DNA from 2 places in the Planococcus notacanthi genome. Region 2 is predicted to be linked to the other one. Evidence: riboswitches for the same ligand, from Rfam matches in the RefSeq annotation. Region 2 holds a riboswitch; the other holds the start of a gene.
The links. A riboswitch is a leader RNA that binds a small molecule or an ion and turns the genes downstream of it on or off. The one in region 2 is predicted to bind FMN.
Positions count from the first base shown of each region.

Region 1: another riboswitch for FMN. It lies ahead of QMA01_RS09980 (hypothetical protein); the one in region 2 lies ahead of QMA01_RS03035 (ECF transporter S component).

Region 1 is NZ_JASDCQ010000002.1:494,004-509,718, forward strand. It holds gene QMA01_RS09965 (metallophosphoesterase) at 1-303, shown strand, start outside; gene QMA01_RS09970 (GNAT family N-acetyltransferase) at 393-881, shown strand; gene QMA01_RS09975 (CHY zinc finger protein) at 940-1,263, opposite strand; FMN riboswitch at 1,475-1,645, shown strand; gene QMA01_RS09980 (hypothetical protein) at 1,708-1,980, shown strand; gene ribE (riboflavin synthase) at 1,981-2,610, shown strand; partial or broken gene ribB (3,4-dihydroxy-2-butanone-4-phosphate synthase) at 2,628-3,230, shown strand; gene ribH (6,7-dimethyl-8-ribityllumazine synthase) at 3,270-3,734, shown strand; gene QMA01_RS10000 (DUF421 domain-containing protein) at 3,921-4,475, shown strand; gene QMA01_RS10005 (histidine phosphatase family protein) at 4,555-5,085, shown strand; gene QMA01_RS10010 (flavodoxin family protein) at 5,137-5,760, opposite strand; gene QMA01_RS10015 (LTA synthase family protein) at 5,872-7,692, shown strand; gene QMA01_RS10020 (YcjF family protein) at 7,758-8,771, shown strand; gene QMA01_RS10025 (response regulator transcription factor) at 8,877-9,557, shown strand; gene QMA01_RS10030 (sensor histidine kinase) at 9,538-10,941, shown strand; gene QMA01_RS10035 (peptidylprolyl isomerase) at 11,068-11,934, shown strand; gene QMA01_RS10040 (S1C family serine protease) at 11,947-13,140, shown strand; gene QMA01_RS10045 (hypothetical protein) at 13,266-13,469, opposite strand; gene QMA01_RS10050 (type 1 glutamine amidotransferase domain-containing protein) at 13,524-14,228, opposite strand; gene ytvA (YtvA family blue-light photoreceptor) at 14,333-15,175, shown strand; gene QMA01_RS10060 (organic hydroperoxide resistance protein) at 15,243-15,662, shown strand.
Region 2 is NZ_JASDCQ010000001.1:649,383-665,097, reverse strand. It holds gene der (ribosome biogenesis GTPase Der) at 1-530, opposite strand, end outside; gene fni (type 2 isopentenyl-diphosphate Delta-isomerase) at 624-1,658, opposite strand; gene rpsA (30S ribosomal protein S1) at 1,681-2,826, opposite strand; gene QMA01_RS03090 (lysophospholipid acyltransferase family protein) at 2,895-3,485, opposite strand; gene cmk ((d)CMP kinase) at 3,487-4,161, opposite strand; gene prsW (glutamic-type intramembrane protease PrsW) at 4,315-5,010, opposite strand; gene QMA01_RS03075 (asparaginase) at 5,099-6,067, opposite strand; gene QMA01_RS03070 (YpdA family putative bacillithiol disulfide reductase) at 6,668-7,645, opposite strand; gene QMA01_RS03065 (metallophosphoesterase) at 7,712-8,464, opposite strand; gene QMA01_RS03060 (CBS domain-containing protein) at 8,536-9,165, opposite strand; gene QMA01_RS03055 (LysM peptidoglycan-binding domain-containing protein) at 9,238-10,056, opposite strand; gene QMA01_RS03050 (RecQ family ATP-dependent DNA helicase) at 10,136-11,563, opposite strand; gene QMA01_RS03045 (YpbB family protein) at 11,560-12,585, opposite strand; gene QMA01_RS03040 (ferredoxin) at 12,692-12,943, shown strand; gene QMA01_RS03035 (ECF transporter S component) at 13,151-13,732, opposite strand; FMN riboswitch at 13,878-14,010, opposite strand; gene QMA01_RS03030 (hypothetical protein) at 14,087-15,271, opposite strand; gene sigX (RNA polymerase sigma factor SigX) at 15,261-15,715, opposite strand, start outside.

The DNA.
Region 1 (15,715 bases), on a different contig from region 2:
CGGCTTACAGAAGATTTCACACTTCTGCTGGCACATCGACCGGAATACCTGCCGATTTATGCCGATTACGGTGTGGATTTGGTCTTTTCCGGACATGCCCATGGCGGCCAGGTCCGTATACCCGGGATTGGCGGCTTGATTGCACCAGGTCAAGGCTGGTTTCCGAAAGTGACGGAAGGTATCTTTGAAGTGGACCAGTCACAAATGGTTGTAAGCCGAGGGCTGGGCAATAGCACGTTTCCCGTGCGCATTTTCAATTTGCCGGAAATTGTTGTCGTGACATTGGAAAAAGGAAACAGCTAAAGTCGGCATATAGGATTCAGCGAACCCGTTATTCGTCTGTTTTTAAAATAGTGGATGGACAGCGAATGTAAATAAGGAGGCCGCTTCACGTGATTAAGAAAAGAGAAGTTACATTGCACCGCTATTCTTCAGGAGTTTCGATTGATTACGATTTGCCATCAGATCAATTGGAATTTACACGTCTGCCTAAGGAAATTGTAGAAAAAGATGCAAAAGACCGATCGAAACATTTCATCATCATAAAGGCACGAGGCGAAGACGCGGGTTTTTTTGAACTGGATGAATCAGAAGATCGGAAAAAGTATTCGGATAATCCGAAAGCCTTGTTGCTGAGAGGATTTTCGGTGAATCCTAAATTCCAAGGCAGAGGCATCGCTACAGGTTCCATTTATGCGCTTCCTGAATTTATGAAGACGGAATTTCCGGGCTTTGATGAAGTGGTACTAGGCGTCAATGCCCGTAATCTTCCGGCTCAACGCCTTTACCAAAAAGCCGGATTCAAAGATACAGGCAGACGGATTATGCGGACCAAAGGCGAACAGCATGTAATGTCCCTATATTTAAATGAAAAAGAGTGAAAGCAGAAATGCTTTCGCTCTTTTATTTTCAACTGGAAAATGCACTCCTTTCAGCTCCTTATCCGAAGTATAGGTGTTTATGCAAATTGCAGCCTGGATTGAATGGCGATGAACAGGAAGGGCAGGTTGAAGCGCAGGCTAGATAGTCTTCGACCGACAGTTCATGTCCGCACGTTCCGCATAGCACCGCCTTTTCATCGAAACGGTCTTTGGGCCAAACCTCATGCTTGCCGCAACCTTCCGCTTGATGGCATTCAAAGCAGGGAAAGTATTCCTGGCAGCAAAAAAACTTAATGGCAATCCGGTCGATTGGAGAATGATAATGCAAACAACGTGTTTCCGCATCGACTTTAAGGCCTTTGACAATTTGGTGGTGGGCCATGTTAAAACCATCCTTTCTACAGCATGATTTGTTGGTGATAAGATTTCAAAAAACTATAGGTAGTTTGGGTTTTTTGAAACAATTTACCGATTGGTACCGGTGGAATATGGCATATGAAAAGCAAACTGCCCTGCTCCCAAAGGCCAATTTCTTATAACTTCTATAGTTCAGTTTCTTTCTATGCTACTATGAAAGGGACGAAACTACGAATCTAATTCTTCGGGGCAAGGTGAAATTCCTTACCGGCGGTGAGCAGGGAACTGCAAGTCCGTGACCCGGTTAAGCGAATGCAGGCATAGGCCACTATGTTTAAAGCGCTTAAGCGGTGGAGCTGGTGAAATTCCGGCACCGACAGTTACAGTCTGGATGGGAGAAGAATTCAGAGATCGGTTTCGTTATGTGCCTCTTCTTTTCAATCGTTTGAAATTGAAAGGAGGAATTTGTATGACCAAAATACCTGAACAGGGACCCGTCTCTGGAAATGCAACACACCGATCTTTAATGCTGCTCTTTTCCTCCGTGGAAACCGGGCTTTTTAAAGGTACCCAAAATTGTTGGGAAACCGGCCATCTTGTTAAAGAAGCAAGGCACATGCAAACAACCTTCAGCGCCATCCTTTCCTCACCACCCATACGCCCCATGGTGGAAAGCACCCAACTACTTGTACGAAAACGAATTAAATCTGCTCCGGCGACCGGAATGGAGGAGTGTGCCTAAATGTTTACAGGTATAGTCGAAGAAGTCGGCCGCGTTGCGCAAGTCCGCGCAAAACCGCAGGCTATGGAACTGACGATTTCCTGTGTGCTGATTTTGGAGGACATGAAGCGTGGAGACAGTATTTCCATAAACGGAGTGTGTTTGACTGTTTCTTCCTTCGATGCTCAAACGTTCACAGTCGATGTCATTCCAGAAACGGTCAAGTCTTCAACAATGAAGGAATTAAAAACAGGAGCGCGCGTAAATCTCGAGCGTGCCATGCCAGCCACCGGCCGCTTTGGCGGCCATTTCGTCAGCGGCCATATCGATGGCGTCGGCGTGATCCGTTCAGTGAAGAAAGAAGCCAATGCTGTCACCAAAACAATTGAACTCGATCCTCAGCTGATGAAATACATGATGCTGAAGGGTTCGATAGCAGTTGATGGGACTTCATTGACGATTTTTAAACTTGGCCACAATGCGGTGGCCATTTCCCTCATCCCGACCACACGGGAGGATTCGTTATTAGGCGAAAAAGGGATTGGCGATAAGGTCAATATTGAGTGTGATCTCTTGGCGAAGTATACCGAACGAGTTCAAACCGCAGAACCGAAAATCAGCAGAAGCTGGCTTGCGGAAAATGGATTTTAAAGGGAGATGCTGAAATGATGTTCTACACTGTAGAAAAAGCCGTCGAAGATTTAAAGGCTGGAAAAGCAGTTATTGTAATCGATGATGAAGACAGAGAAAACGAAGGCGATTTTATCGCATTAGCAGAGTTTGCTTCGCCTGAGATTGTCAATTTGATGGCGACGGAAGGGCGAGGATTAATTTGTGTCCCGATTGCCGGTTCCATCGCCCAGCGATTGGAGTTTGGCTTGATGACTGATCAAAATACAGATGAATTCGGCACCGCCTTCACCATCAGCATTGACCATAGAGATACAACCACGGGTATCAGCGCTTTTGAGCGTTCCCACACCATCACCAGCCTGATCAAGCAAGAAGCGAAGGCTGCAGACTTTAAACGTCCGGGCCACATTTTTCCATTGATTGCGAAAGATGGCGGCGTGCTTGAACGGGCAGGCCATACGGAAGCAGCTGTCGATTTGGCGAAGCTTGCGGGATCTGCTCCGGCAGGGGTCATCTGCGAAATCATGAACCCAGACGGCAGGATGGCACGTGTGGATGATTTGGAGAAAGTGGCAGAACGGCTCAACCTTGGGGTGTTGACAATCAAGGATTTGGTTGCGTATCAGCAGAAAAACCAGCATACATCAGCGTATTAATTCAATAGAGGAGATGGAAAAATGACTGTTCATTTTGAAGGATATTTAAACGGTGAAGGGTTGCGGATCGGCATTGTGGTCGGACGCTTTAATGAATTTATCACCAGCAAACTATTGAGCGGAGCAGAAGACGCATTAAAACGCCATGGCGTTGGAGAAGATGACGTCTCGATCGCCTGGGTACCGGGAGCTTTTGAAATTCCCCTGGTGGCCAAAAAGATGGCGATGAGCGGGAACTATGACGCCGTCATTACTCTTGGCACAGTCATCAGAGGTGCGACGCCTCATTTCGACTATGTCTGCAGTGAAGTGGCAAAAGGCGTTTCACGGGCCAGCGACCAAGCCAATATCCCGGTCATTTTCGGGGTTTTGACCACGGATTCCATTGAACAGGCCATTGAACGTGCTGGCACAAAAGCCGGCAACAAAGGCTGGGAATCTGCCGCAGGCGCCATTGAAATGGCCAATCTTATGAAAAAATTATAATCTACTGGCACCTGGGCTTTTGTCCGGGTGTTTTTTTGATTAAAAGATGAAGTTTAGGGGAAAGGGATGTATAACGACCTTAGGACTGGAGGATCAGTAGGATGATGTATATAGAAATAGCTTCAAAACTATTTTTTGGCTTAATTGCATTATTGTTGATTACTCGTATCTTGGGGAAAAAAAGAAATGTCTCAGTTAACTCCCTTTGACTTTATTTATTCCATTGTGCTAGGCGGGATTTTGGAGGAAAGCATATATGATGATAAAGTAAACCCTTTGCATGTCTGGTTTGCGGTGGCTGTATGGGGAATCATGCTGTATATTATCGAAAAAACGACTCAAAAGAATGATAAAATAAGGAAACTTTTAAAAGGCGAGACCTCCATTTTAATTCAAGACGGCGAATTCAATATAGACGAATTAAATAAGAATCACCTGGAGATGGAACAGCTTCGCGTGATGCTTCGCCAACAAGGTGTTTTTTCATTGAGCGAAGTTTGTGATCTGTTTTTAGAACCAGGTGGAACAATTAGTTTAAAAAAATATGCCAAGTATAAAGAGGTAACGCCGGACATGTTGAATCTGCAGGCAAAAAATGAATCGATAAACTTTTTGTTTGTGGACGAGGGTAAAATAAATGAAGGGATTTTAGAATATGTTGGGAAATCAAAACAATGGCTGTATGACTCCCTTGCCGAGGAAGGTTATCCAAACCTCAAGGAAGTTTTGTATGCGGAGTGATCGGAAACAAATGGATTCTACATTAAGGGATACGATAAAAGTAAAGAGAACATCAAAAAAGTGAACTAGGGTGGAGAGTATGAAAAAAACAATTTACTTGATTAGGCATTGCCAAGCAACTGGACAGGCACCGGATGCAGAGTTGACAGAAGCGGGCAGGCAGCAAGCGCATATATTGGCGGATTTTTTGGGAAATCAGAGAGTGGCCCATCTTGTCGCCAGTCCATTTACCCGGGCCATCCAATCCATTGAACCGGTGGCGGATCGATTAGGTTTGCCGATTGAAGTGGATGACCGATTGGCTGAACGCGTGTTGAGCACGCAGGACTTGCCGGACTGGATGGAAAAACTGGAGGAATCGTTCGGTGATGAAGAGCTGAAGCTTGCGGGAGGCGAATCGGGAAAAGAAGCGGCTGACCGCGCAATGGAAGTGATGAGTGAAATGAAAGATGGGACGGCAGCGGTGACACATGGAAACTTATTAGGTCTGCTCTTGAAAAAAATCGATTCAGGCTATGGGTTTTCAGAATGGCAAAAGCTGACGAATCCGGATGTCTATAAAGTGGAAGTGGAAAATGGCCATTCCTCAGTGGCGCGGATATGGAAATGACAATTTAAAAAGACCAACAGCTGAGGAGGCTGTTGGCTGTTTAGCGGAATGTCATTCCAGCGTATTTCCTTCATTTGGAATGGGATTATTCTTGAGCAGTCCAGCTAAATGATAGGTATTATAAGCAAGCCGCTGAATTGCGGATTTGGTGAATTCATTGTTGCGCCCGGCATCCATATAAGAATCGCCGGGTCCTGCTTCACCGACCCAATAAGCATCAACATTCGGCGGGATAACAAAACCGATATGGGAAAGCCCGTATAGAATGGAAGCCGCTGAATGTTTTGCTCCATCTTCGTTGCCGGTTACAACCACGCCGCCAACTTTATTGTAGAAAACGGCTTGCCCTTTGTCGTTGGTGACGCTGCTGCTTCCATAAAGGCGTTCAATGGCTTGCGTCGCCAAGGAACTTTTTTCGCCTAGCCAAATGGGGGTGCCGATAATGACAATATCTGCAGCCAATACTTTCTCAAGGATTTGGGGCCATTCATCACCGTCGCCCATGTCTTCCTGGACACCATAGGCGATGGAGTAATCAGCCAAACGCAAGGTTTCAGATTCTACTCTCAATTGATTATAATGGTATTGAACATCCTTGATAAACCCTTCTGTATGAGAAGGTTCTTTGGAATTTTTTAACGAAGTGTTAAGGAAAAGTGCTTTTAAGGATTGCATTTTATCGCTCCTTTTATATTTTCGTTTCTGTTTAGTCCTTGTTTTCCCTTTTACCAGGAATATATGCAACAATCGATTCGAGCAATCGTCTGAAGAAAAGAGGTGTTTCAAATGAAAAAAAATGATGCCCTGCCCTATATACTGATTTTCCTCTTGTTGCTAATTAAAGTGAGTGCTTTTCGTGTGCTTATTTTTGATACAAAATCGATTTTGCATATTGTTTTGATTGAATTTCCAATGTGGGCCCTTCTGTTATCTGCTGTTTTGCTGCTGGCAAAAAAACGGATATGGTTGGCTGTTTTTATTTTTAATCTGCTGACTTCCGTCATTTTCTTTACTGTCACGTTGTATATACGCTATTATTCCACCATCCCTTCTTACTACGATTTACAGCAGCTGACGCAGTCGAGTTCTGTCAGCAATACCATTTCGATGCTTGCAAACCCCTGGGATTTCCTGTTTTTCCTGGATGCGATTTTGCTGGTGTTCATTGCCCGCCGCTTCGAAAAAACGGTGAAAATTGTTGCCATGAAATATACGGCAGTCACTATGGCCGCGATTTGTGCGATTACCATTGTGTATGCGCTGCAACAACCGATCATTGATGTTTCTTATTTTGCGAAAGAAAATGGATTTTTGCAGTCTCAGCTGGCTCAATTGTATAATCGTTCCACAGAAACCGCACATGCCTCTTCCAGCAAGCTGTCAGCTAAAGAATTGGAAGAGTTGAAAGGCAATAAGTATGTGGAAGTCAGTAAACACGACAATTTTGGAATCGCGGAAGGGCGGCATTTATTCGTCATCCAAGTAGAATCACTGCAGAATTTCGTGATTGGCCGAACCTTGCACGGCCAGGAAATCACACCAAACCTCAATAAGCTGTTGAGTGAAAGTGCCTACTTCTCCAATGTCTTCCAACAGGTGGGCGCGGGGACAACTTCTGATGCAGAATGGATGGCCAATACCGGACTGTATCCGCAAGGCATGATTCCGACGGCCAACAGCCTCACCGGAAAAGAAGTGCCTTCCCTGGCCCGTACATTAAAAGACGAAGGTTATGGATCTGCCACCTACCATGCGGACGATGTGACATTTTGGAACCGGGATGTGCTTTATCCGGTTCTTGGTTACGAAGAGGTCTTCTCGATCGATGACCTCCCAAATATCAAAACTGTCGGCTTCGGTCCGGCAGATGAAGTGCTGTTTGATTTTGTAGCAGGAGAACTGCCGCGCCAGCTCGACACTTACGAGCGTATTTATGCCAACATCGTTACAGTCACCAGCCATACTCCATTTGAAATGCCGGGTGCTATGGAGTATCTTAACCTCCCAGCAGAATACGAAGGCATGTACATTGGGAACTATCTGCAATCCATCCGCTATGCAGACGAACAAATCGGCTTATTTATACAGGAACTGAAGGATCGGGGGATTTACGAAGAATCCTTAATTGCCATTTTTGGAGACCACTCCGGCATGCACGGCACTTTAGTGACGGAAGAAGACCGGCAGCTATTAAGCAACTTCTTGGGGCATACGTATTCTTTAAAAGATCAATTTACCATTCCGTTGATTTTTACAGGTGGAAATCTGTTTGAAGAAGCTGAAATGACGCGTCTAGGCGGCCAGGCCGACATTATGCCGACATTATTGGCGCTGCTTGGGGTGGAGCACGACGAGCCGATGATGGGGCACAATCTATTCCATTACAAAAAAAATCTGCTGGGCATGCGCTATTATATGCCTGGAGGGTCCTACATCCAGTCGGAACAATTCTATAAAGCGCCTGGAGCCAAACTGCCTGAAGTGCTGTACGATTTAAAGAGCATGGAAAAGCGCAGTAAAAACAGCGAAGCTAAAAAACATATCCGGGATACGGAAACCTTGATGAACTATGCGGATACGTTATTAAAAGACTATATCGAGGAATAATTCCATCCGGTATAGGGAAGCCGTTATAATAGACAGTAAGTATGAAATGAGGGGGAAACCGGTCTATGGTAAAAGAATTTGAAAAAGAAGTCATGCAGGCAATGGACAAGATGTTTGAAAATGAAATGAAAAAAGTCAATGATGCACTGGATCAAGATCTTCTGATTTCCTTAATCGGAGAAGTGAACGCGGGCAAATCATCCACCGTCAATAAAATCATCGGTGAAGATATTGCCAGCACCAACCCGATGCCAGGGGAAACCGTCAGTGTGGATCCCTATAATATTCATGGCCTGGAAAATATCAAATTTATGGATACACCGGGCTTAAACGATCCGAATGATGAAAATCCCAAGAAAACACTGGAGTTCGTCCAGAAATCCGACGTCGTGCTGTTCTTCCTGAATGCAGCAGGAACGGTATTCTCTGAAAGCGAAAAAGAGAAATTCAATGAAATTGAAAAACACAATAAAGATATTTTAATTGTCTTGAATAAAATCGATGCAGCAGAGAATATTCCGTCCATTGTCCAGTTCGTCAAAGAGCATACCGCCCATAAATACAAAGTCATTCCGATTTCTTCGAAAACAGAAGAAAATCTGGAAACCTTAAAGAAGGAAATCCTTTTTTTGCTCGAAAAGAAAGGTAAAGACCTGCTCTTCGCCAAAAGCATGAAAGAAAAGTCTTCAGCTGCCACACGCTGGATCATTGGGGCTGGCGTTTCAGCTGGTGTGATCGGTGCATCGCCGATTCCAGGATCTGACGTGTTGCCGTTGACTACCTTGCAAGTTGGGTTGATCATCAAATTATCGAACCTTTACGATAAGCCATTAACCAAAAAAGCGGCAAAAGACATGATTGTCATTACGGCTACTCAAACCATCGGCCATACAATTTACCGCCAAGCCTTGAAATTCATTCCTGGAGCAGGATCCATTATTGGAGGGACTGTTGCTTCATCCATGACCTTGGCACTGGGTTATGGTGTCAAATATGCGTATGAAAACAATATCGCCATTGATTACGACATGATCGGCGATATCTTTGAGAAGCTTAAAAACCGTGAAAAAAAAGCCTGATCGCTTGCTGAACCGCTCTTCGAACGTTGAAGGGCGGTTTTCAAGTTGCTTGCGTCATTTGGATTTGTCATTTACCTTTAGGAGAAAGAACGACGGAGGTGCAGGATGAAGATATTGGTGGTGGAAGATAACCCAAGCGTCAGTTCCATGCTGGAGCTGTTCTTTTCAAAAGAAGGCATACAAGGTGAATTCGCAGCTGATGGACTGGAAGGATACCGTAAATACAAAGACGGAATATACGACCTGCTGATCTTGGACTGGATGCTTCCCGGGATGGATGGCATTGCACTATGCCGCAAAATCCGGGAGGAAGGAAACACGGTGCCGATCATCATGCTGACGGCAAAAGACAGTGAATCCGACCAGGTCATCGGTTTTGAAATGGGAGCAGACGATTATGTCACGAAACCATTCAGTCCGCTAACGTTGATGGCGCGAATCAAAGCGGTTACACGCCGAACACAGAAAGTCGAGCCTGTATCGGACTCCATCCAAACCGTCCATTTCATCGTCAACAAAGAGACGCGGGATGTACTGAAGGATGGGCAGGCGGTAGACAGCTTGACCCCGAAGGAATTCGATTTATTGCTGTTTTTCCTGCAGCATCCGAAGCAGGTGTTCAGCCGTGAACAATTATTGGAACAGGTATGGGGCTATCAGTTTTACGGCGACGAGCGGACAGTAGACGTTCACATCAAACGGTTGCGCAAGAAAATCGATGGCGGAGACAAGCTGTTCCATACGGTATGGGGAGTTGGCTATAAATTTGAAGAACACGCGAATTAAGTATTTCTATCAGCTGATTGCCAGCCATATGAGCATTTTGCTGATCGCATTTTTGATATTGAGTATTTTATTCGTCCGCTATGTGGATGATTTTGCCTATGATGAAAAAGCGGAAGAACTCGAGAATTACGGGGAACAGATCATCGCTGAACTTGAACGGGCACGCCCAGGCACTAATCTGCAGGCTTATGTATCGATCCTGGAAGCGCAGAACATCAGTTTCATCGTTTTTGATCAGCAGAGTCGGATTTTGTATCCAGTCTCAGGTTCGTTCCCGCCCGTAGAACTGACACAGGAAGAATGGAGTGTCATCGAACAGGGAGAAACACTGGTTGTCAATCGGGATGTCGAACGATTTGAACTCACAGTGACGTTTGTGGCTATGCCTTACTTTGAAAATAATCAGTTGGCAGGCGGTGTCCTGCTTGCTTCGCCCGTCAGCGGCGTCAGTGAAATGATTGCCGAGTTGAATAAAACCTTGATTACAACGATTTTGATTGCTTTTGCAATTGCCCTGCTGTTCAGCTTATGGCTGTCGAAAATGCATGTCAGTCGGATACAGCGGATGCGAAAAGCGACTTCCATGATCAGTGAAGGGCATTATGACGTCAATCTGCCGGAATCGAATTTCGATGAGTTTGGCGATTTGGCCCATGACTTCAACAAGATGGCGGCCAAGCTTCAGCAATCCAATGAAGAAATCGACCGCCTTGAAAACCGGAGGCGCCAGTTTATGGCGGACGTCTCGCATGAAATGCGGACGCCTTTGACGACGATTGCCGGCATCATTGAAGGGCTGCGCAACAATATGATTGAAGAAGGGCAAAGGGAAAAAGGCATTCGATTGGCAAGTGAAGAAACGAAGAGGCTGATGCGCCTGGTCAACGAAAACCTGGATTATGAGAAAATCAGATCCAATCAGGTGGAGCTGACTAAAGAAGAAATCGAAGCGGACGAACTTCTGGAAATTATCCAGGAACAGTTGTATCTGCAGGCAAAGCAGAAAGGGAATCTGATTGTGGTCAATACCCAGCCAGGTGATGTCATCTATGGCGATATGGACCGCCTGATTCAAATTCTGATGAACATCACTAAAAATGCGATCCAGTTTACCGAAAACGGCACGATTTCGCTTTCTACTTTCTCAGAGGGTGATGACATGGTGATCACCGTGGAAGACGACGGGTCAGGAATCGATGTCAAAGAAATCGATATGATTTGGCGTCGTTTCTACAAAGCGGATTTGTCACGCGGCAGCGGGCAATTTGGGCTTGGTTTGTCAATCGTCAAGCAATTGGTGACGCTGCATGACGGAGAAGTTCGCGTTGAAAGCGAAAAAGGGAAAGGGACGAAATTTATTATCCGCCTCCCCCACAAAAAGTAACCCTGGGATTTTCCCTCGGGTTATTTTTTGTGCCGAACTTTCTCTTTCTGTTAAAACTCTGGTCATAGTTTATTCATAACTGCTTGATAAGCTTTGTATAACGGCTTAAGAAAAGAGGGAACAGAGATGAAGAAAGTTTACTATATCGCCATTGGTGCGGCAGCGGCAGCGGGTATCTTTATGCTGGTTGCATTTTCAGAAGATGAAACAGTGGCTTCAGTAGGAGACACGAAAATTACAAAAGATGCACTATATGAAAAAATGTTGGCTTCTTCGGGGCCTGCGGCACTGGATGTTTTGATTTCCAATGAAGTGGTCAATCAGGAAGCGGATAAAGCGGGAGTCAAAGTGACGCAGGAAGAGCTGGATGCGGAAATGGCAGTTTACGAAGAAAGCTATGGCGGGACAGAAGCGCTTGAACAAGCTCTTGCTGCCAGCGGCATGGCGATAACGGATTTGAAAGAGGAGATGGAGATCTACTTGAAGGTCGAGAAAATCGTCGGGCCTGATATTAAGATAAGCGATGAACAGATCAAAACCTATTTCGAAGAAAATAAGGATGCATTCACTAAGCCAACACAGGTGGAAGCGAACCATATATTGGTAGCTACTCAGGAAGAAGCCGACGAAGTCAAAGCCAAGTTGGATGACGGCGGCGACTTCGCTGAAATGGCGGCGGAATATTCGACAGATACAAGCAATGCTGAAAATGGCGGTGCATTGGGAGCTTTTGGTGCCGGTGAAATGGCCCCTGAATTCGAGGAAGCTGCATTCAGTATGGAAGTAGATGAAATCAGTGAACCTGTCCAAACAGATTATGGATTCCATATTATCCAGGTGACAGGAAAAACCGCTGCAGTCGAGGCGAACTTGGAAGACAGCAAAGAGCAAATCAAAGAAACTTTATTTGACGAAGCGTTGAATACGAAATACGCAGAATGGCTGGCCGAAAAAACGGAATCATACGACATCGTTAATACGTTGGCAGAATAAGGAGGACACATGATGGGATATTATAATTCGAATGACAAGAAAACGGGCAAACGAGGCTATTTCGCTTCGAGCTTTACAGGATTGATTGCAGGGGCGTTATTGGTGGGAGTCATTTTGCCTGGCGTAACAGACGCAGAACCGGAAACGGCTGTAGGAGCAACAACAACCGAGTCGGTCAGTGGCGTGCAGACAACTTCCACAGTGGTCACTTCGGATGTGACGGAAATTGTAGAACAGACCAACGATGCGGTCGTTGGCGTTTCAAATTTGCAGATGGCACAGCAAAATCCATTTTCTGCCCCAACTGCCACAGACAATGAAGCGCAGGAGGCTGGTGCCGGATCTGGGGTGATCTACAAGAAAGACGGAGACACTGCCTATATTGTCACCAATAACCATGTTGTAGAAGGTGCCGAAGACGTCATGGTCACCTTGTCAGATGGAACTGAATTGGATGCAGAAGTGCTTGGGACGGATGTATGGACTGATTTGGCTGTTTTGAAAGTTCCAAGTAAAAGTATTGAAACAGTTGCTGAATTTGGAGATTCTTCAGTCTTGAAAGCCGGAGAACCGGTAATCGCAATTGGTAACCCGTTAGGCCTTCAATTCTCGGGATCGGTGACCACAGGGGTCATTTCGGGAACCGAGCGCTTGATTCCGATTGATGTAAACCAGGACGGCACAGAAGATTGGCAGTCGGAAGTTCTTCAAACTGATGCTGCCATCAACCCGGGCAATAGTGGGGGCGCGCTGATCAATGCTAAGGGTCAATTGATCGGCATCAACTCCATGAAAATTGCGCAAGCAGCAGTAGAAGGAATTGGTTTGGCCATCCCAATCAATACCGCTATCCCGATCATTGCAGATCTGGAGACCGAAGGCGCAGTTGAGCGCCCTTCGATGGGTGTCGCTATATTGGATTTAGCTGAAGTGCCAGCACAGTATCGCACTGGCCAATTAGGGTTGCCCGCAGAAGTGGAAGGCGGCATTGTCGTCCAATCCGTGGTCGAAGGATCCGGAGCGGCAACAGCCGGAATGGAAGCATATGATGTCATTGTTGAACTGGACGGCAAGCCGGTGAAATCAATTCTCGAGCTTCGCCAATACCTTTACAACGAAACGGAAGTTGGGGATACGTTGGAAGTGAAGGCTTATAGAGGCGGCGAACTCATGAGTTTCGAATTGGAATTGACGGAAAGCATGTAAGTGGAAAAGAGAAAGGATTTGGCATTGAAATAAAGGCTGCGAGTTTTTGAACAGCATAAAAGCTTCCCAATTGCGTGGGAAGCTTTTTGTGTGGGAATTTCTAAATGGCTCATGTAAGAAAGGGATCAGTTGAAAATTCCGAACCAATCTGTTGCGATTCCAAAACCGACAAGGATGAGAACGAGCACAACAAAAATAATGATGCCCAGCTGCAAAGGCTTGTAGCCTGTGGTTCTAGGTTCTTGCAATCCTTCTTTTTCTTCGTTCGGACGGCGCTTCGCTTCTTCTTCGGTTTCTTTCATGTAATCGTCTTTTTCATTATTGCTCATTTGAATGCCTCCTTGGACTTACCGTTAATAGTCTTTACCCTTAAAAATAAGGGTTCAATCCACTAATTTTTCTTCTGTTTTCAGTTCGCGCTGTGTCAATTTTTGTGCCAGTTCACGGCCAAAAAGCTGTGAAGATTGCGGATCTCGACCTGTCAGGATTTGTTTGCTGCCCCAAACAACATAGGCATCCTGTTCTTTTTCTTCATGGTAATCTGCGATTCTGCTCAATTCATCCTCTAAGCTGAAAGGCAGCAAATCCACCACTTCTTCAGGCTCATTTGCATTGGGATAGCCGGTTACTTTCAGCCCTTCAAGAATTCCGCGGCCTTCTCTGGTTTTCGTATAGATGAGTGGTGCCGGCCCGTGGCAAACTGCAGAAACGATACCACCCAATTCATACATAATATTAATGACAGCATGCAAATCTTCATTATGCGCCAAATCGAACATGGCTCCATGTCCACCAACAATCATGATGGCATCGTAGTCACTGGCTTTGACGTCCACAATCGGAGTTGTTTTATCTGCCATACCTGATTCATATTGTTTTTTATAAATTCCATCTGGATCATAATCTTTGCTGAGGCTTAATGGATCGACGACGGGTTTTCCGCCATCAATAGAAGCGAGTCCTACGGTATGGCCTTCTTTTTCAAGTTCCAATGCAGGTGCGAAAAGTTCTTCTGCCCACCAACCTGTTACATAATTATGCTCTTCATCTGTATAACCATTGGATAACACTGCCAATACTTTTGCCATGGTATCTTCCTCCTACTTTAAAAAGTCCTTGTTTCTTCATTTACCCTGTAAAGGAATCCTGAAACGTGCCAAATGAGCAGTTCGTGGATTTGGTCAGGGGAATTATGCTACGATTATTGCATGAATTGAAAGAAGAGGTGGACCACTTGAAAGAACTCACACAAGAAACGCAAGTAACCTTGCTGGAAGCCATGCTCGATGGCAGTAAAGTGGGGACGATCGTAACGGATCCGTCGCAACAGGATAATCCGATCATCTACACCAATCGAACGTTTATTGAAATGACAGGATATACACAACAAGAAGTAATCGGAAAGAACTGTCGATTTTTGCAGGGGCCAGAAACCGATAAAGAAGATATAGAGAAAATGAGGAAAGCTATTGCTGCTGAGGAAGCAATTACATTGACGTTGCGGAATTACCGGAAAGACGGTTCGCCGTTTTGGAACCGTTTGGCCATTGAACCCGTCCAAATAGAGGATAAACTGTATTTCATCGGTACGCAGACAGATATCACGCTGGAACGTTCCCAGCAACAGGCGATTATGGCCAATGAAGATGAAATCGAAAAGTTGATGCTTCCTATTCTATCCATACAAGAGAATGTAGCTACTGTCGCGCTGGTCGGTACGATGAATCTTCAACGTTTTGAAACCTTGAAGGTAAAAATCTGCGAGTATGTGCAAGAACATCGAATTGAGCACGCCATCATTGATATTACAGGCTTGTCCTGGAATGAAAAATCACCGCTTTATTGGTTCCAGCAGATTTACGAAGCGCTTCGGATTATGGGAAGCAATCTCTATGTAACCGGAATCTCTCCGGCCGCTGCACAGCAATTTGCCGACGACTTAGATCGGAACAGCCAGCTGATTACTTTTTCCACAATTGAAAGAGCTTTGAGTTTCATTACTCAAAAAACCACTGGAGAAAACCATTTCAGTTGACTAAGGATTGCCATAAGAGGTAAGTTTTAAGTGTTCTCAAATACAAATCAGGAAAGAGGTTGGAAAAATGTCAGCATTATTCACAACATCTGTAACAGCCACTGGTGGCCGTGAAGGAAGAGTCATTTCCGAAGACAATGTATTGGATCTTCAATTGGTTTCGCCGAAAGAATTGGGCGGTCCCGGAGGAGAAGGCACAAACCCTGAACAATTATTTGCAGCAGGTTACTCCGCTTGTTTTGACGGAGCATTGAACTTAATCATCAAAAGAGAAAAAGCAGATGTCTCCAGCACTTCCATTAAAGCGGATGTTCACTTCCTGAAAGATGAAGGAAATGACGGTTTTAAAATCGGTGTTACTTTAAATGCTCATTTAGAAGGTGTGGATGAAGCAACAGCGAAAGACCTTGTAGAAAAAGCACATGCGTTCTGCCCATACTCCAAAGCAACAAGAGGCAATGTCGACGTAGAATTGAAAATCGTATAAAAATTAGAAAAAGCCGGAAAGCTTCACTTTCCGGCTTTTTTTTATGGTGAAAA
Region 2 (15,715 bases):
TTGATGACATCATCCGGATACTCCTCATCGTCTTCGGTCGGAAAGTTTTTGGCCACTTCGTCCAAAAGATCCCCTAGACCCAATCCGTGAGATCCTGAAAGAGGAAAAGGCTCGCCCATTCCCAATGTGTAAAAATCATAGATCAGGTGGCGCATATCGGGATTGTCGATTTTATTGACGGCCAGAATGACCGGTTTTTTTGTACGATAAAGAATTTTGGCTACTTGTTCATCTTGCGTTGTGACACCATCACGCCCGTTGACAAGGAAAATGATGACATCCGCTTCGTCCATGGCAATTTCTGCCTGTTGACGGATTTGTTCAAGGAATGGCTCGTCACGAAGATCGATGCCTCCCGTATCTATAATATTAAATTCATGTGTCAGCCAATCTGCCGAGCTGTAAATACGGTCACGCGTTACTCCTGGAATATCTTCCACTATGGAAACCCGTTCTCCTACCACGCGATTAAAAATCGTGGACTTACCAACGTTCGGCCGGCCAACTATTGCTACTACCGGTTTTGACATATAAAATTCATCCTTCCACTTCTGATATGCCTATTATACACGAAAAAGGCGATGGCATCAGTTAAATGTCCATCCCCTTTAAATGTGTAATATTCAGTTTTTCTTCGGATTTGCATATGAAGCCGGACTAAAGCCTCTGGCACTGAGATACTGCGCCAATTCTCCCGAAATGACCGCAGGACATTTCTGCAGATCCGTCAGGTTTTCAGCTCCGAGAGCCGTCATCATCATCGCTAAGTCTTCATGCAGCGCTTCTATCTCTTCGATCAGCTGCTTTTCGCCTTCTTGCATGGCTGTCTTCAAAAAAGAGCCTGCCAAGCCGACAGCATCCGCACCCAATAAAAAGGCTTTGATCATGTCCTGGGCATCCTGTATGCCACCAGATGCGAGAACCATCTTTTTAAAGACGCTCTTCACTTCCACAATTGCTGCGGCTGTCGGAATTCCCCAATCTTCAAAATAGGCCAGCTTTCTTCTGCGGCGTTCGTTTTCAATCGAGGCGAAATTCGTGCCGCCAAAGCCACTGACATCAATAGCTGCAACTTCAGTTCCCGCTAATTTTTCAGCCGCTTCCCGGGACATTCCAAAACCTGTTTCCTTAACAATCACCGGGACTTGGAGCTGTTCAGCGATTGCCTGTATACGGTCGAATGCCCCACGGAAATCACGATCCCCTTCAGGCATCGTCAATTCCTGCACCACATTCAAGTGGATTTGCAGAGCATTGGCTTCGATCATTTCGACTGCTTCCTGTGCCTGCTGGACCGTAGCTTCGCTTCCCAGATTGGCAAATAGGATGCCATGCGGATTTTCTTTTCGCACGATAGCATAAGATTGCCGCTCATTACGGTCTTTAAGTGCCGACATTTGTGATCCGACCGCCATGGCTGCTCCCGTCTCTTTGGCAACTCGCGCAAGCAGGCCATTCAACTGTTCAGTATCTCTGCCTCCGCCACCTGTCATGGCATTAATAAAAACAGGTGATTTCAAGTTCAAATCACCTGTTTTCGGTTTTATGCTGATACTTGATACCGCGCTATCCGGTAAAGCCTGATGCACGAAACGAATATCATTGAACATGTTTTTTTTGCTTTGTCCTGTGGATAAAGCATATTGTATATGATCCATTTTACGCTGAGCTCTCGACATATTATTCGGATTTAAAGCCTTTCAGTTTATCACCGATTACATCACTGATCGAGAATCCGGTCGATTCTTCAGGCATATCGTACTCAGAAAAATCCTGGCCGCTTTCTTTTTCCAGCAATTCTTTGATGCTGAGGGACAAGCGTTTGTCTGCTTTGTTGACTTCCAACACTTTGACCTGAACTTCTTGGCCTTCTGTCAGCACCTCATTCGGTGTCGCGATATGCTTGTGGGCGATTTGAGAAATATGGACCAGCCCTTCAACTCCGGGCAATACTTCCACAAATGCACCATAGCTGACCAAGCGCTTAACTGTTCCGGCATGAACAGAACCTTTCGGCGCTTTTTCATCGATGGAATCCCATGGCCCTGGCAAGGTATCTTTAATGGACAAGGAAATGCGTTCTGAATCACGGTCGACAGACAGCACTTTGACAGTCACTTCCTGCCCTTCCGTAACAACATCAGATACCTTTTCTACATGCTCATGCGACAGCTGCGAGATATGGACCAAACCGTCCACTCCTCCGATATCGACAAAAGCACCGAAAGAAGCAATCCGTTGAACTTTCCCTTTCAGCTCGTCTCCAGCGTGAATGTGTTCCATTACCTGCTCTTTCTGGGATTCTTTTTCCTTCTCGACCACCGCTCGGTGAGAAAGAATCAGGCGATTGTTTTCTTTTTCCATTTCTACAATCTTGAAAGTCAGCACTTTGCCTTTGTAGTCCTCGAAAGACTCAACAAAATAGTCTTCCACTAAAGAAGCCGGTACGAATCCGCGCACGCCCAAATCGACTACCAAACCGCCTTTCACAACGTCTTTCACTTCAGCTTCGATAATCTCACCAGATTCAAACTTTTTCTCCAATTCGTCCCATGCCTGTTCGGCATCGACTTTGCGTTTGGATAAAACAAAATTTTCATCTTCCACTTTCGTGATGATCAGATTCAGTTCATCACCGACTTGTACAGAATCCGACGCTTTTTCGATATGCAGGCTCGATAACTCACTAATGGGTATAATGCCATCAAAAGGTGCCCCTTCAATTGTTACGGTTACTGCCTTTTCTTCAATTTTTGCCACTATCCCCTTCACGCGATCTCCTGTTTGGAAGTCACGGTTTTCCATCATGTTCGTTTCCTCTGACATAAGTAGCCCTCCTTCACAAACTATCCACCTTCTATTTTATTCGAATTCTCTAATAAAAACAAAAATTATCACTTATTCTCAGCATAGTTGTCCAGAATCTTCTGGATGCTTGCCATTATGGCTTCGGTTACCTCATCTACCGATGCTTTTCGTTCACGGAACGGCTGCATTAGAATCGGCTCACCGTACACCACCCTTACTTTGCGAAACGCTTTATAAGGTCCGATGATTGCACAAGGCATTACATCCGCATTGCCTCGCAGCGCAAAAAAACCTGCACCGCTCAGCCCTTTTTTTAGGACGCCGTCAGTTGAACGGGTTCCTTCAGGAAACAGTCCGACAACTTCGCCGCTTTTTAGGATCTTTAAAGCAGTCCGGAGCGCTTCGCGGTCACTCATCCCACGTTTTACAGGAAAGGCATTGACTTTCGGAAGGATCGGTCCGAGGATCGGAGCTTTAAATAGTTCCTCTTTTGCCATAAAATGAACGGTTCTTGGTGCTGTCATTCCGACAACAGGCGGATCGAGCGCGTGAATATGATTGGAACATAGAAGAATGCCGCCTTCTTTCGGAAAATTTTCAGCTCCGATGACTTCGAAACGATATAAAGGGCTTAATACGGTTTTGACCAAACCTTTGCCAACTGCATATAAATTCACTTTACACCAACCTCTCTTCAGCCAGTTTCAATATTTTCTGTGCCGCCTGATCAATCGTCAAAGCGGTTGTATCGAGATAAATGGCGTCATCCGCCTGCCGAAGCGGAGCAACTTCACGTTCGCTGTCCATTTTATCCCGTTTGGCGATTTCAGCCTGAAGCTCTTCTAGCGGAGTCAGGATATCTCTTTTCTTATTTTCTTCAAATCTTCTTCTCGCACGTTCTTCTACGGATGCCGACATAAACACTTTCAGCGCAGCGTGTGGAAGGACATGTGTTCCGATATCCCGGCCATCCATAACCACTCCGCGCGCTTCAGCCAATTGCTGTTGGAGCTCCACCATACGCAACCGGACCAATTCATGTGCAGCCATCTCTGAAACAGCCTTTGTCACATGCTGAGAACGGATTGCTTCTGTTACATCTTTTTTATCCAAAAAAACCAATTGGCCATCTTCTGACGGCTGCAGATCAATTTCCGTTTCTGCCAATAATTTGCCTGCCTCTGTATTGCTGGCCATATTAATGCCTTCATTTAATGCTTTTAATGTGATAGCTCGGTACATTGCACCCGTATCGATGTAAACATAACCCAGCTTTTCGGCCACGATTTTTGCAATCGTGCTTTTGCCCGCAGCTGCCGGTCCATCAATTGCTATTTGTATCGGTTTCGTCAAAATAGTCACCTCATCATATGTATTCATCATATTTTACCATAAGAAATGCACCAGCGCCCGGGCTGAACTTAACTCCAAACATAAAATGATCGGCTGAAAGCAAAATTTCTCCAACAAAAAAAGCCTTTAAGATCGAGGCTTTTCTTCGGGTATTTATTTCAGTTCGCTGGATTGCATCGATGAATTGCGGTCATGGTAATGCGATAAAGAGAGCAAATGCGCCTGTTTGACTTTTTTAAGGCCAAACCACCAGAGAAACAGCATAAATGGAATCGCTCCATACATGATATTATCGTAGACATATAGACTGGTATTATAAGCCATGTGCAGAATCACTGAGCTGAGGAATGCCCAGCCAAGCCAACGCCTGCGCTGGCTGCTTTTCGAGAATTTTGCTTTCCCGAAATAATAGCCCATGACAACGCCGAACAAAGCATGGCTGGATACCGGCAAAAATGCCCGCAGAAATGCGGTCTGCAATCCAAATTCCAGTAAATACAAAATGTTTTCCACCGTCGCAAATCCCAGAGAAACACTGGCTCCATAAAGAATCCCGTCATAAGGATCTTCAAAATCGACATGGCGGTATACAGCTATCAATAAAACCAGCCATTTGAAAAATTCTTCGATTACACTGGAAAAAATGACATTTTGGGCAAAGCCGCTGGTAAAAACGCCTTCAGCATCGAATACATATTGGACAAATAGAATTGGAAAAGTCAAAATAGCTCCGTATAAAAAACTTTGAAACAGCAGCTTCGAAGGTTCACTGGCAAATTGATCACGCAAATACAAGTAACTGAACAGTGCTAAACTCGGGGCTATTGCTACAGTTAATAAAATAATCATACGCTATACCCCTTTGTTTGTATTACCTTAATTGTATCATGTTTATTGCCATGATTTTCAGGTTTCCTGAGCTGTCTTTTAAGATTCCCTATCTTTCAAAAGCATTCGCTGGAATGTCCGCATCGGCAGACAATAAGACCGCAAGTTTGATGCGCGCTTTTTTGCTGTCATAGTCACTTCCAAGAATGACACCCCGAGTCAGCAAATCATGCGCGCTTCCCGGATAGCTATAAGCCGGATAAGCATTTCCTTCCTCCGCACTGGTCGTCACTACTACGGGAATCCCTTGTCTGATTGCATGGTCAATCGCTTCCACCATATGCGGTGATACCTGGCCTCTTCCTGCCGCTTCCAAAATAATCCCTTTAGTTGGCCCTGCCACCAACATATCAATCAAGTAACCATCCTGTCCGGAATGGCATTTTATGATATCCACTCTTGGCAATGGACTTTCAACCAAATGGACTTCGTGCATTACAGGTTTCTGGTATACACGTACCGTGTCATTGTCGATGATACCTAAATAACCATGCCCAAACGAATCAAATCCCTGCAGATTGCTGGAATGGACTTTTTTTACGTATTTGCCGCTGTAAATCCGTTCGTTAAAGACTGCCACAGCCCCTATGCCTCTTAAATTATGATCTACAGCCACATAAATGGAATTGCGCAGGTTTGAATAAACATCGGTTCCAACTTCTTCAGGTGAACGTTGAGACCCCGTAACGACAACCGTCCGATCATCGCCGATTGTCAGGTCCAGGAAATAAGCGGTTTCTTCCAATGTATCCGTGCCATGTGTAACGACAACCCCTTCCACTTCCGGATCCTGAAGTTCCCGGAGGATGGCTTCTCTGATTTCCAGCATTTGATCGAATCCGATATGCATGCTCGGCAATTGAAATACGTCAATCACTTTGACTTCTATTTCTTCAGGAAGTTGGCAAAGTTCAGCCAATTCCTTTCCTGAAATCGCTCCGGATTTCAAGAGCCCGTTAGACACCTGCCTGCTGGCAATTGTTCCGCCCGTTGTAATTAGTGAAACTTTCTTTTTCATAAATAAACACCCTTTCTTGTTCACGGTTTATATCCGTTCAAATCAAAACAAAAAAAGAAAGCACATTTAAACTGTGCTCAGACTAGAGACAAAGTCTATTCAAAATGAATAACAGTGTATAACTCCAACCGAACTGGCCACTTCGCTTTCCATGGACTCAGCTTCAGCCTCCTCGTCACTCGAAAAACCAGTGCTCCTGCATCGCTGCGCTGCTTCCAGAGGAGTCTCCGTGGCCGGCCCGATCAGAGGCGTGTAGCTTCAAACAAAGGAAATCGCCTGCTAGTCAGAATCCGGAAACCATCGTCCCAATAAACTTGGTAGCTTCTTCATACAAAGATCCGAAGCGCAAGGCGGCGAAGGGCAAAGATATGCTCCTGCATCGCTTCGCTAGCTTCGTCGCAAACGAGTCAGGCACAGCCCGACTCGCTTCCTGCGGGATAGCGAAGTGTCGAAATCCACTCGGGCGCCAGTCCGAGTTAGTTCGGCGCAAGCCCGCAGGAAAGCGTCCGCCTGGAGTGTAGGATCCAATAGAAAGACAATAAATTGCATATTCACTCTTTGAACGACATAAATATTCTTTTGGCTACAAGCTCAGCACATTTAAACTGTGCTTTCTTTTTTTGCAATAGCTTCCGCAATTTGCTGTCCATGAAAGCGCCCATTTTCAATAAAGATTTCATTGGCATTATTGCCTGCCGCAATCACGCCGGCGATATAAAGGTTCTCCACTTCGGTTTCCATTGTTTGCTCATTGAAAGTCGGGCGACCGGAAGCCGGATCAATGGAAATTCCCATCGACTTTAAGAAAGCATGGTCTGGATGATAGCCGATCATGGCAAAGACGAAGTGGTTGGGAATCGTTTCTTTTTGGTCGTTGACAGTCAGTTCCACGCTGGTATCTGTTATTTTGTCGACCATCGAATCAAACAACATGGTGATTTCACCTTTTCTTACCAAACCGTCAAATTCCGGAAGAATCCATGGTTTTATGCTTTTCGAGTAGCTCGTTCCATGATAGGAGACCGTGACGCGGCTGCCTGCTTTATGTAATTCCAGAGCAGCATCGACAGCAGAGTTCTTGCCCCCTATGATTAACACATCCTGATCAAAATAAGGATGGCCTTCTTTGAAATAATGCATCACTTTCGGCAGTTTTGCACCTTCTACATTCAAGGCATTGGGCTGATCGTAATAGCCCGTTGCCGCTATGACATATTTTGCTTGATAATAGCCTTTTGAAGTCTTGACGCTGAACGAACCGTCCTGCTCGTTCCGTTCCACGTGCTCCACGGTCTCAAACGGCTGCACTTTTATGCCGCTCCGTTTTACCACTTCACGATAATAGACCAGCGCCTGATTGCGCTTCGGCTTGCGTCCTTCAATGATGAACGGGACATCGCCTATAGACAGCTTTTCACTTGTGCTGAAAAAGGTTTGATGCGTCGGGTAATTGAAAATCGCATTAACGATATTGCCTTTTTCAATCACAACCGTCTGCAGTCCGATTTCTTTCAATTCAATGGCGGCCGACAATCCGCATGGGCCGCCTCCAATAATAAGAGCATCTACATATTCCATTCCAAAACATCTCCTGTACTTGATCCTTGTTTAAGCATAATGGATGGATCCACTTTGTGACAAATTTTATTTCAATTTAGGCTTTATGGTCAGCACATGAAATTCGGCTGGAGCTCCCAGACGCAAGTGGAGTGTTGTCGTACCGAATCCATTGCTGATCAACTCCACCCGGTCCTCTTTCACTTTCAGCGAGCCTTTTTTAAACAGTCCGAAAGGACCAATGCGTATCTGGCCACCGTGAGTATGGCCAGCCAGCAGCAATTCGGCTGAATAAGGCCCTTTGATTTTCCAAAAATCAAAAGGGGTATGGGATACAAACAATACGGTATCACCGACTTCAACAGCTTTAAATGCATTGTCAAAGCCATCAGGTTTGTAAGCGAAATGATCCAGCCCAACCAGTTTCAACCGGCTATTGCCGAATAGCGACACCGATTCGTCATCCAGCACAGTCACACCGTAATGCGCGAAAATTTTTCTGAGTGAAGTTTCATCCACTTCACGATCATTATTTCCCCATACAAAATAAACAGGTGCGATAGCTGTCAGGTTTTTGATATTTTCAGCGACTCGCTTCAAAGGCACTCCCTTTTCGACTAGATCGCCTCCGATGACAATAAGATCGATCGGAAAATCAATAAGATCAGCTTTAATGGTTCGTCTATGGATATCTGCTATGAAAAGAAGTTGAAATGGATCAAATGGCTTTTCTGAGGCCAGATGGATAGTTTGCTTATTCAGCTTTTCCGCAAAAGCGTTTCGCACCATAAAAAGAAGCAGCGCAAAAGCTGCTAGAGCTAATCGGATAAAATATTTCATCAGGGGATGCGTCCTTCCAAAAAACGAAAAAAACATAAGCGAGGCTTATGCTTTTTCATTTTAGTTTAAAATTAATCTTCTGCGATATCCAAGACACGGAAGCCGGATTTCTCCAGTTCTTTTACAAAACGGTCAATGTTGTCTTTCTTTTCAATTTTCAGGACAATGCGGCGAACCATTTTATTGGTCTCATCAAATGTCACAAGGGAAACAACCGATTCCTTGAACTTTTCGATGATCTCACCAAGGCGGCCGATACGGCCTTCTGATTCTACGGATGTAAATGTGATGCGATAGCCCGGTCTGTCCATGCCAAAAGCACTTTGCAATTGATTGACAACATCAAACCTCGTTACAATCCCCAAAAATTGATGGTCTTCAACAACTGCAATGATCGGGAAATCATTCAATTCCACCAATGCTTTTTCATAAACATCATTGATATTCAAATACACATCTTCATTTACAATGACGTCACGGACCTTAGTGGTTTTGGCAAACTCTTCTTTTGTTTTTCCGGAATGGAAAAATGCGCGATAGGCATAATACCAAGTGAAGATCCCTTTGTACTCGGTTCCCTCCACTACAGGCAATGCATCAATTGTGTATTTTTCCAGCAACTCAAAACCTACTTGTACGGAATCATCCAACTGCACAGTATGGCATTTTTCTCTTTTGACCATTACGCTTTTTACAAACATCTGCTCGCCTCACTTCTATAATCTATAAACATCTATTCCCTTTTCGGAAGTTTATTAATCAGCCGAATTTGCTTATGGCAGAATCAATGTCTGGCCAGGGCTGATGCTGTTTGAACTCAAGCCATTAGCCTGTTTGATCTTTTCGACTGCCGCAGCGGCTCCTGCAGCACCGTAATTATTGACGGCGATGCGGTAAAGCGTTTCACTGGACTGGACCACGTAAGTTTTGCCGTTTGCGCTTGGCACTTCTTCTTTTTTATCCGCTTCAGCTTTTGCTTCCGCTTCTTTTTTCGCCTGGGCTTCAGCAGCGGCTTTCGCTTCTGCCTCTTTTTTCGCTTGAGCATCAGCAACGGCTTTCGCTTCTGCATCCGCCTTCGCTTTGGCCTCTGCTTCAGCTTTTTCCTTCGCTTGTGCATCGGCTATTGCCTTAGCTTCAGCATTCGCCTTTGCTTCAGCTTCAGCTTTCTCAGCGGCATCGGCTTCTGCAGCAGCTTTTTTCTCAGCTTGTTTTTTTTCTGCAGCAGCTTTCTCTTTTTCTTCAGCTGCTTTTTTCGCTTTTTCTTTGTCTTTTTCTTTTTCTTCTTCCTCGGCCGCCACTACAGCAGAATTGGATGGTTGGGAATTCATCTCAAAACTCACTTCATTTTCTGCAGGTTTAGCTGTCAATGAATCATCGGGTTCATATAAGAAAGCTACAAAAATCAGTAAAGTAACGGGTATTAAGATAAAAATAAAGAATAACGCAGGCATCAATAGGCTTTTGTTCTTTTTAGGGTTTGGCCTAGGCTTTTGTGCCTGTCGCTGAGCTGCTCTCGACAAAGCAGAATTTTTGTCTATCGATATTTCCTGCCGGTTTTTTTCAACCGACTCATAATAACTGTTATTTCCCATTCATGACGACCCCTATCTGTACTAATATATCTATTATGACGAAAAAAGACTCATTTGTAAATGACAGTTAACGAGAATCTTATATAGGTAATATTACACGCAATCGATCTTGCCAATCAAGCGGTTGCTGCTTTTCTGCCGGAGGCAAAAACTCCGCAAACACTTCATAATTGATTCCATCGTTGATACAGCAATTCGAAGGCTTATCGGCAAGCTGTTGATCAAAACAGCTGATGATATAGCTCCGCAAACAACTTTCCAATGACAGCAATTCACGGATTTTTGCCGCCTGCTCCCATTTCCCTCGTCTCAGAAGCTCCATTTGCTTGTTTACGCCTTCCAATGGCAATTTGGTGATCCAATAAGAAGCAACCCGAAAAGCCGTCTCCCGGACAATTCCTTGGTCGATTAAATGAGTTGCAGCCGTGCCGTTTCGATAAACAGCTTCGATTTCATGCTGTGTCGGCAAGTCATCCATCACCAAACTTTCCAGCAAAGCTTCATCTCCTTGCGCATAAAGCAGGGTAGCCAATGCCGGCTGTCCATCCCGTCCGGCCCTTCCCACTTCTTGAACATAACCTTCTATCGAAGTCGGCAATTGAAAGTGGATGACGTGCCGGATATTCGGTATATGGACACCCATGCCAAAAGCATTTGTTGAGCAGATCCATTGCAGCTCTCCGTTTTGAAATTGCTGTTGGACAAAGACACGGTCCTGATGTTCCATACCGCCATGGTAAAATGCCGAAGAAACTCCCTGTTCTGCCAAAAGAGAAGAAAGTTCTTGGGACTTTTTTCTAGTTCCTGCGTAAATGATTCCGGGACCGCTGAACTTACGAATAAACCCCTTCAGAAATTCAAGCTTGTCACGTTGGTCATCGAATTTCTTGATATCATAGACAATATTTTCCCTGTCCATTGGATGCCTATAGATATAGGGTTCTTTCAAGGATAAGTATTCCCTTATTTCCTCCGTTACTTTATCTGTAGCAGTCGCCGTCAATGCCAGTACTTGCGGAAAGTTTAAAGCGGGCAGGATTTCTGAAATCCGCAAATAATCCGGCCGGAAATCAAATCCCCATTGAGAAATGCAATGGGCTTCATCAGCAACCAGTAAGGAAATTCGTATTTGCTGAAGCTTTTGTTTCACATATGGCTGAACCAGCATTTCCGGTGAAACAAAAATGAATTTATAGGAGCCCAGATTGCTCCATACCTTTTCTTTGTCCTCAGGCTTCAGAAAAGAATTGATAGCAACTACTGATTTTTCCCCCATCTTCTTCAACTGCGCCACTTGATCTTGCATTAAAGACAATAACGGGGAAATAATCAATACACTGTTAGGCAGAATCTTTGCTGGAAGCTGGTAACAGATGGATTTCCCCATTCCTGTCGGCAGCAGTGCAATGACATCTTTTCCAGCCAATACCTGCTCGACGATCTCCCGTTGACCTGGACGGAATGAAGAAAAACCGTAGGCAGAATACAATAATTTCTCTAGATTCATCCTTGTTCCTCCCTAATGGCTAAAGCCAAACGGATTTGAAAATAACTGGCTTGAGGCAAATGCTCTTTGATATCACGCAATCTTTTCGTTTTTCGTTGCCGGCTTTCAGCAATGATGGCTTCATACAACTGCGGATCTACAAACGGCGTAAAATTGAAATAGGGATCGTTCATCGCCAATTCCACGAAGTGATCTTCTATGGTGCTGGTTTTCAATTGCCGCAAAGAAGCTATTTGTTCCAATGAAAATCCTCTTTCAAATAATTTTTCTGTGCGTTTGGCGGTTTCTGTCAAAGAAGACTGCTGAATGATTCCTTCCATTAATCCAATGAGCAGGGATGGTTTTGCGTGTTCAATGGCAGCCATCCATCCATGCAGTGCTTCCACGAACATCAATTGGGCATCCAGAATCGCCAACTCCTTGGAATCGGCGATCTGCTGCCATGTTAGCCCACTCAATTCATGTCCTGATAAACGCTCCATCAGGATCATTTTATGTATTTCTGATATTTTCGTATTGGTTAAGGTGGCCAATAGTTGCTCTTTAAACGTTTGTACGACTGTTAAATCCCGAAATCCGATTCGCTTCAAATACGTTTTGACCCATGCCTGCACTTCTTCCTTATTGACAATGGGATCAAATATTTTAATGCCTTGGCTCGTATTAGATAAAGTTTGAACAATTAGTGACAACCGTTGAAAGAAAATAATCTCATTTCCACGGTATTTCCAGCCATTTAACGGGGATGGAGCGACCTCAGCATCCAGCGCTTTCGGAGTCAATTCAATTACCTGTTCATTTTCCAACAAATACCCCTCCATAAACAAGCGCTGAACCGCTTGGTCATAGGCTTTCTTATCCAGTTTAGGTAACACGCCGAAATAAGGATATAGGTTGAAATAACCGATATCCTGGATGGTCTGGCCGGACTTCTTTCCTTTGATCAAATGAAATGGGGAAGTGAGCGTCCGCTGCCTGTCGACGGCTTTCATAATGGCCAAAATCAGTTCGGTGAATAACAAGCTTGCGCCCCCTAGCGGTTTTGGGTTGAAAAACTACTCAAACACCTTTAGAATAAAAACGATAGTATAACTGAACTTGTTCGGAGATAAAGGAGAGGAAAACAATATGGCTAAGTATACCATTGTCGACAAGGATACTTGTATCGCTTGTGGTGCTTGTGGTGCAGCGGCACCTGATATTTATGATTATGACGACGAAGGAATCGCATTTGTTATTTTAGATAATAACATGGGGACAGAACAAGTTCCAGACGAACTCGAGGAAGACATGGAAGATGCATTTGAAGGATGTCCAACAGACTCCATCAAAGTTGCAGATTCATCATTCGAAGGCGACCCTTTAAAATACGAAGACTGATTTAAATGGAAAAGGCGTTCGGGAGTATATACTCCCGAACGCCTTCTTTTTATTGCGTTATGTCAGCTTCAGCTTTTCTTTTAAGGCCAGACTCCAGCGGCCCAGGTCCTAGGGTCATAAGTCAACCCAGCTGTATGGCAAAGCACGCCATTCCCGGTAAAGCTTCAAGCGCTTGTCGGGGCTTAACGGCTGCTTACGCTTTTCTATCTATGATAAATAATAGGAACGCTGCTTTTCGATCCACGTGTGCATACTGCTGAACATCAACAGAACGACCGCAGTCAAAAGTACGCCTTTGATTAAATTGAATGGTAGGATCCCTAAAACGATGGTGCCAAATAGGGCATTGCCTGTTTCTGCTGGCATATTAAGGAAGTAAGTGTACATTGGCAGAAAGACCAAGTAATTCAATACACTCATGCCGATCGCCATCGATAATGTACCGATCGCCAATCCGAATGCCATGCCTTTCTTTGTCGCTACTTTGTGGTAGATGGCATAAACCGGCAAGATGAATAGCAGGCTTGTCACGAAATTGGCCATATGGCCGACGGGAACGCCTGTCGGGCTTCCAGCAAATAGCCAATCCAATACATTTTTGAAGAATGCCACTAATATTCCGGCAACTGGCCCCATTGTAACGGCTGCGATCAAAGCAGGAACGTCACTGAAATCAACTTTCAAAAATGCAGGTAAAGCTGGCAACGGAAAATTGAAAAGCATTAAAATAAATGAAATACTACTCAACATCCCAATTACGATCATCGTTTGTAACTTCTTGTTCTTCATATTCCTCTCTCCTTGTCGTGATTCACCAGAAGAAAGGCTTGGACCCTGCATTTACATATAAAAACCCTTAAGCAACAAACACTTAAGGGAGAAAAGGCACACTTAATAAGCGTTCCGTCTACATGTAAACGACAAACGTCCGCACCTTCACCTTCTCCCATCCAGACTATACTGTCGGCTTTGGAGTCTCACCAAATCCTGCGTTTTACGGCTCGCGGGCTTATGAACAGAGTTCAATTACCGCCGGTAGGGAATTGCACCCTGCCCCGAAGATGAATCGATATTTTGTTATGGCCTAATCTTAGTATAAAAAAGAAGCGTTGTAAACATATTTGTTTTACAACGCTTCTTTTATTAAGGTATCGGCCAGTCCATTAAGTTCGGCGCTAACGGAACCGGCAAAGGTTGGCTAAAGTCGAAACTGTTCCACTTTTCCGGCTGAACGCCCGTTATAGCCAGTTCTTTATCAAAAGCCGCAGCGGTCATGGCCAGACTTTCAATCATCCGAACCGCTTCCCGCTGATCTAGCGAGTCCAAATCAACTGTCTCTTTAAATTCAACTTGCATTATGCCTTCCGCTTCCGTAATTTCAAAGTCCGTATCAATTGGTATGGTTGCCTGATAAAAATCATTTGGATTTTTCGCTAACGCTTCAATTGCTTCATTTGCTGTATCAAACGGCATATCGTATCCAGGAACGAGGTAAACTTCGCCGTTAGCAGCAGAATAAGAATAATAAGCGAGATTTTCCACTTCAGGTTTCATTGGTTCTACTGGACCGATTTCGCCGAATTCTGCTGGCGATCCATCTTCATTGGCAATTTCAATTTCATTTGCATCCGGGAATGTCGCTGCCAAGGTATTGAAGTAGACACCGATGCTTGCAGAAGCCAAGTCGTATGCATGGTCAGGCGGCAATAGATGCCGAATACCCATGGATGTTTCTTCAAAGCTTCCAGCGTACGGATGGTATTCGTCAAAGCCGAGAAGTGTCTCATCGATGTCATCTGCAAATTCCTGATAAAGCTCAAGTGAAGACGGAGCGGCATTTCCAAAAACCGCATTTATCTGTTCTTCAGGAACCAAAAACGATACCGGCACGACAAATGCATTTTCAGTGAGGCCGATCGTCATCAGTGTTTGGTCACCGATCAGTTCTTCATAGGCAGCAGTCCGTGACGGCTCGTCCACCTGCGCTGTGGTAAACCCTCCTGCTCCTTCCGCTTCAGGAACCTCGCCTGTTTCCTCTGCTGCACCATCTTGGGTAGCAGAAGGTTCTTGAGGTTCTTCGACCGGATTTTGGGGGTTTTGGGCAGAATCAATACCATTTTGATTGATGATTGCAGTAACCAAAATGCCGATAGTAATAAACGCCAATGCAGCTGCCAGCAAAGGCAACCATTTTTTCGGCCGTTTTGGACTTTTCTCTTTCTGAACCAACCGATTGTAAACTTCTTCTTTTGGCCGATGGTCTTTTATTGCGGGGAAATCCTTCAACAAATCTTCGATGGAATCATCGGTCCATTTGTTATTCGGCATTTTCATCTCCCCCTTCCTTGGCTATTATTTTTTCACGCAAGGCTTTGATTGCACGATGTTGAGTGGTTTTTACTTTGCCTTCCGTCCAGCCTAAAATATCGGCCGTTTCGGCTATCGACAAATCCTGAAAAAAACGCATGATGATCACCATTTTCTGATCGCCTGTGCAGGTATCCAATGTTTTATAGAGTAAAATCTTATCTTCGTTCAACATGGAGACTTCTTCAGGAATCCTTTCGGTCGACACCAATTGCTGGGTTTCCCAATCAAAAAACTCCATGGAATGTTTTTTTCGCACAGCTGTTTTCCGAAAATGATCGATTGCTACATTTTTTGCAATCGAAAAAAGCCATGTTTTCTCAGAACTCTTCCCTTCAAACCGGTCATATGCACGAAATACACGAATATAAACTTCATGCATCAAGTCTTCTGATAAGTGCCTGT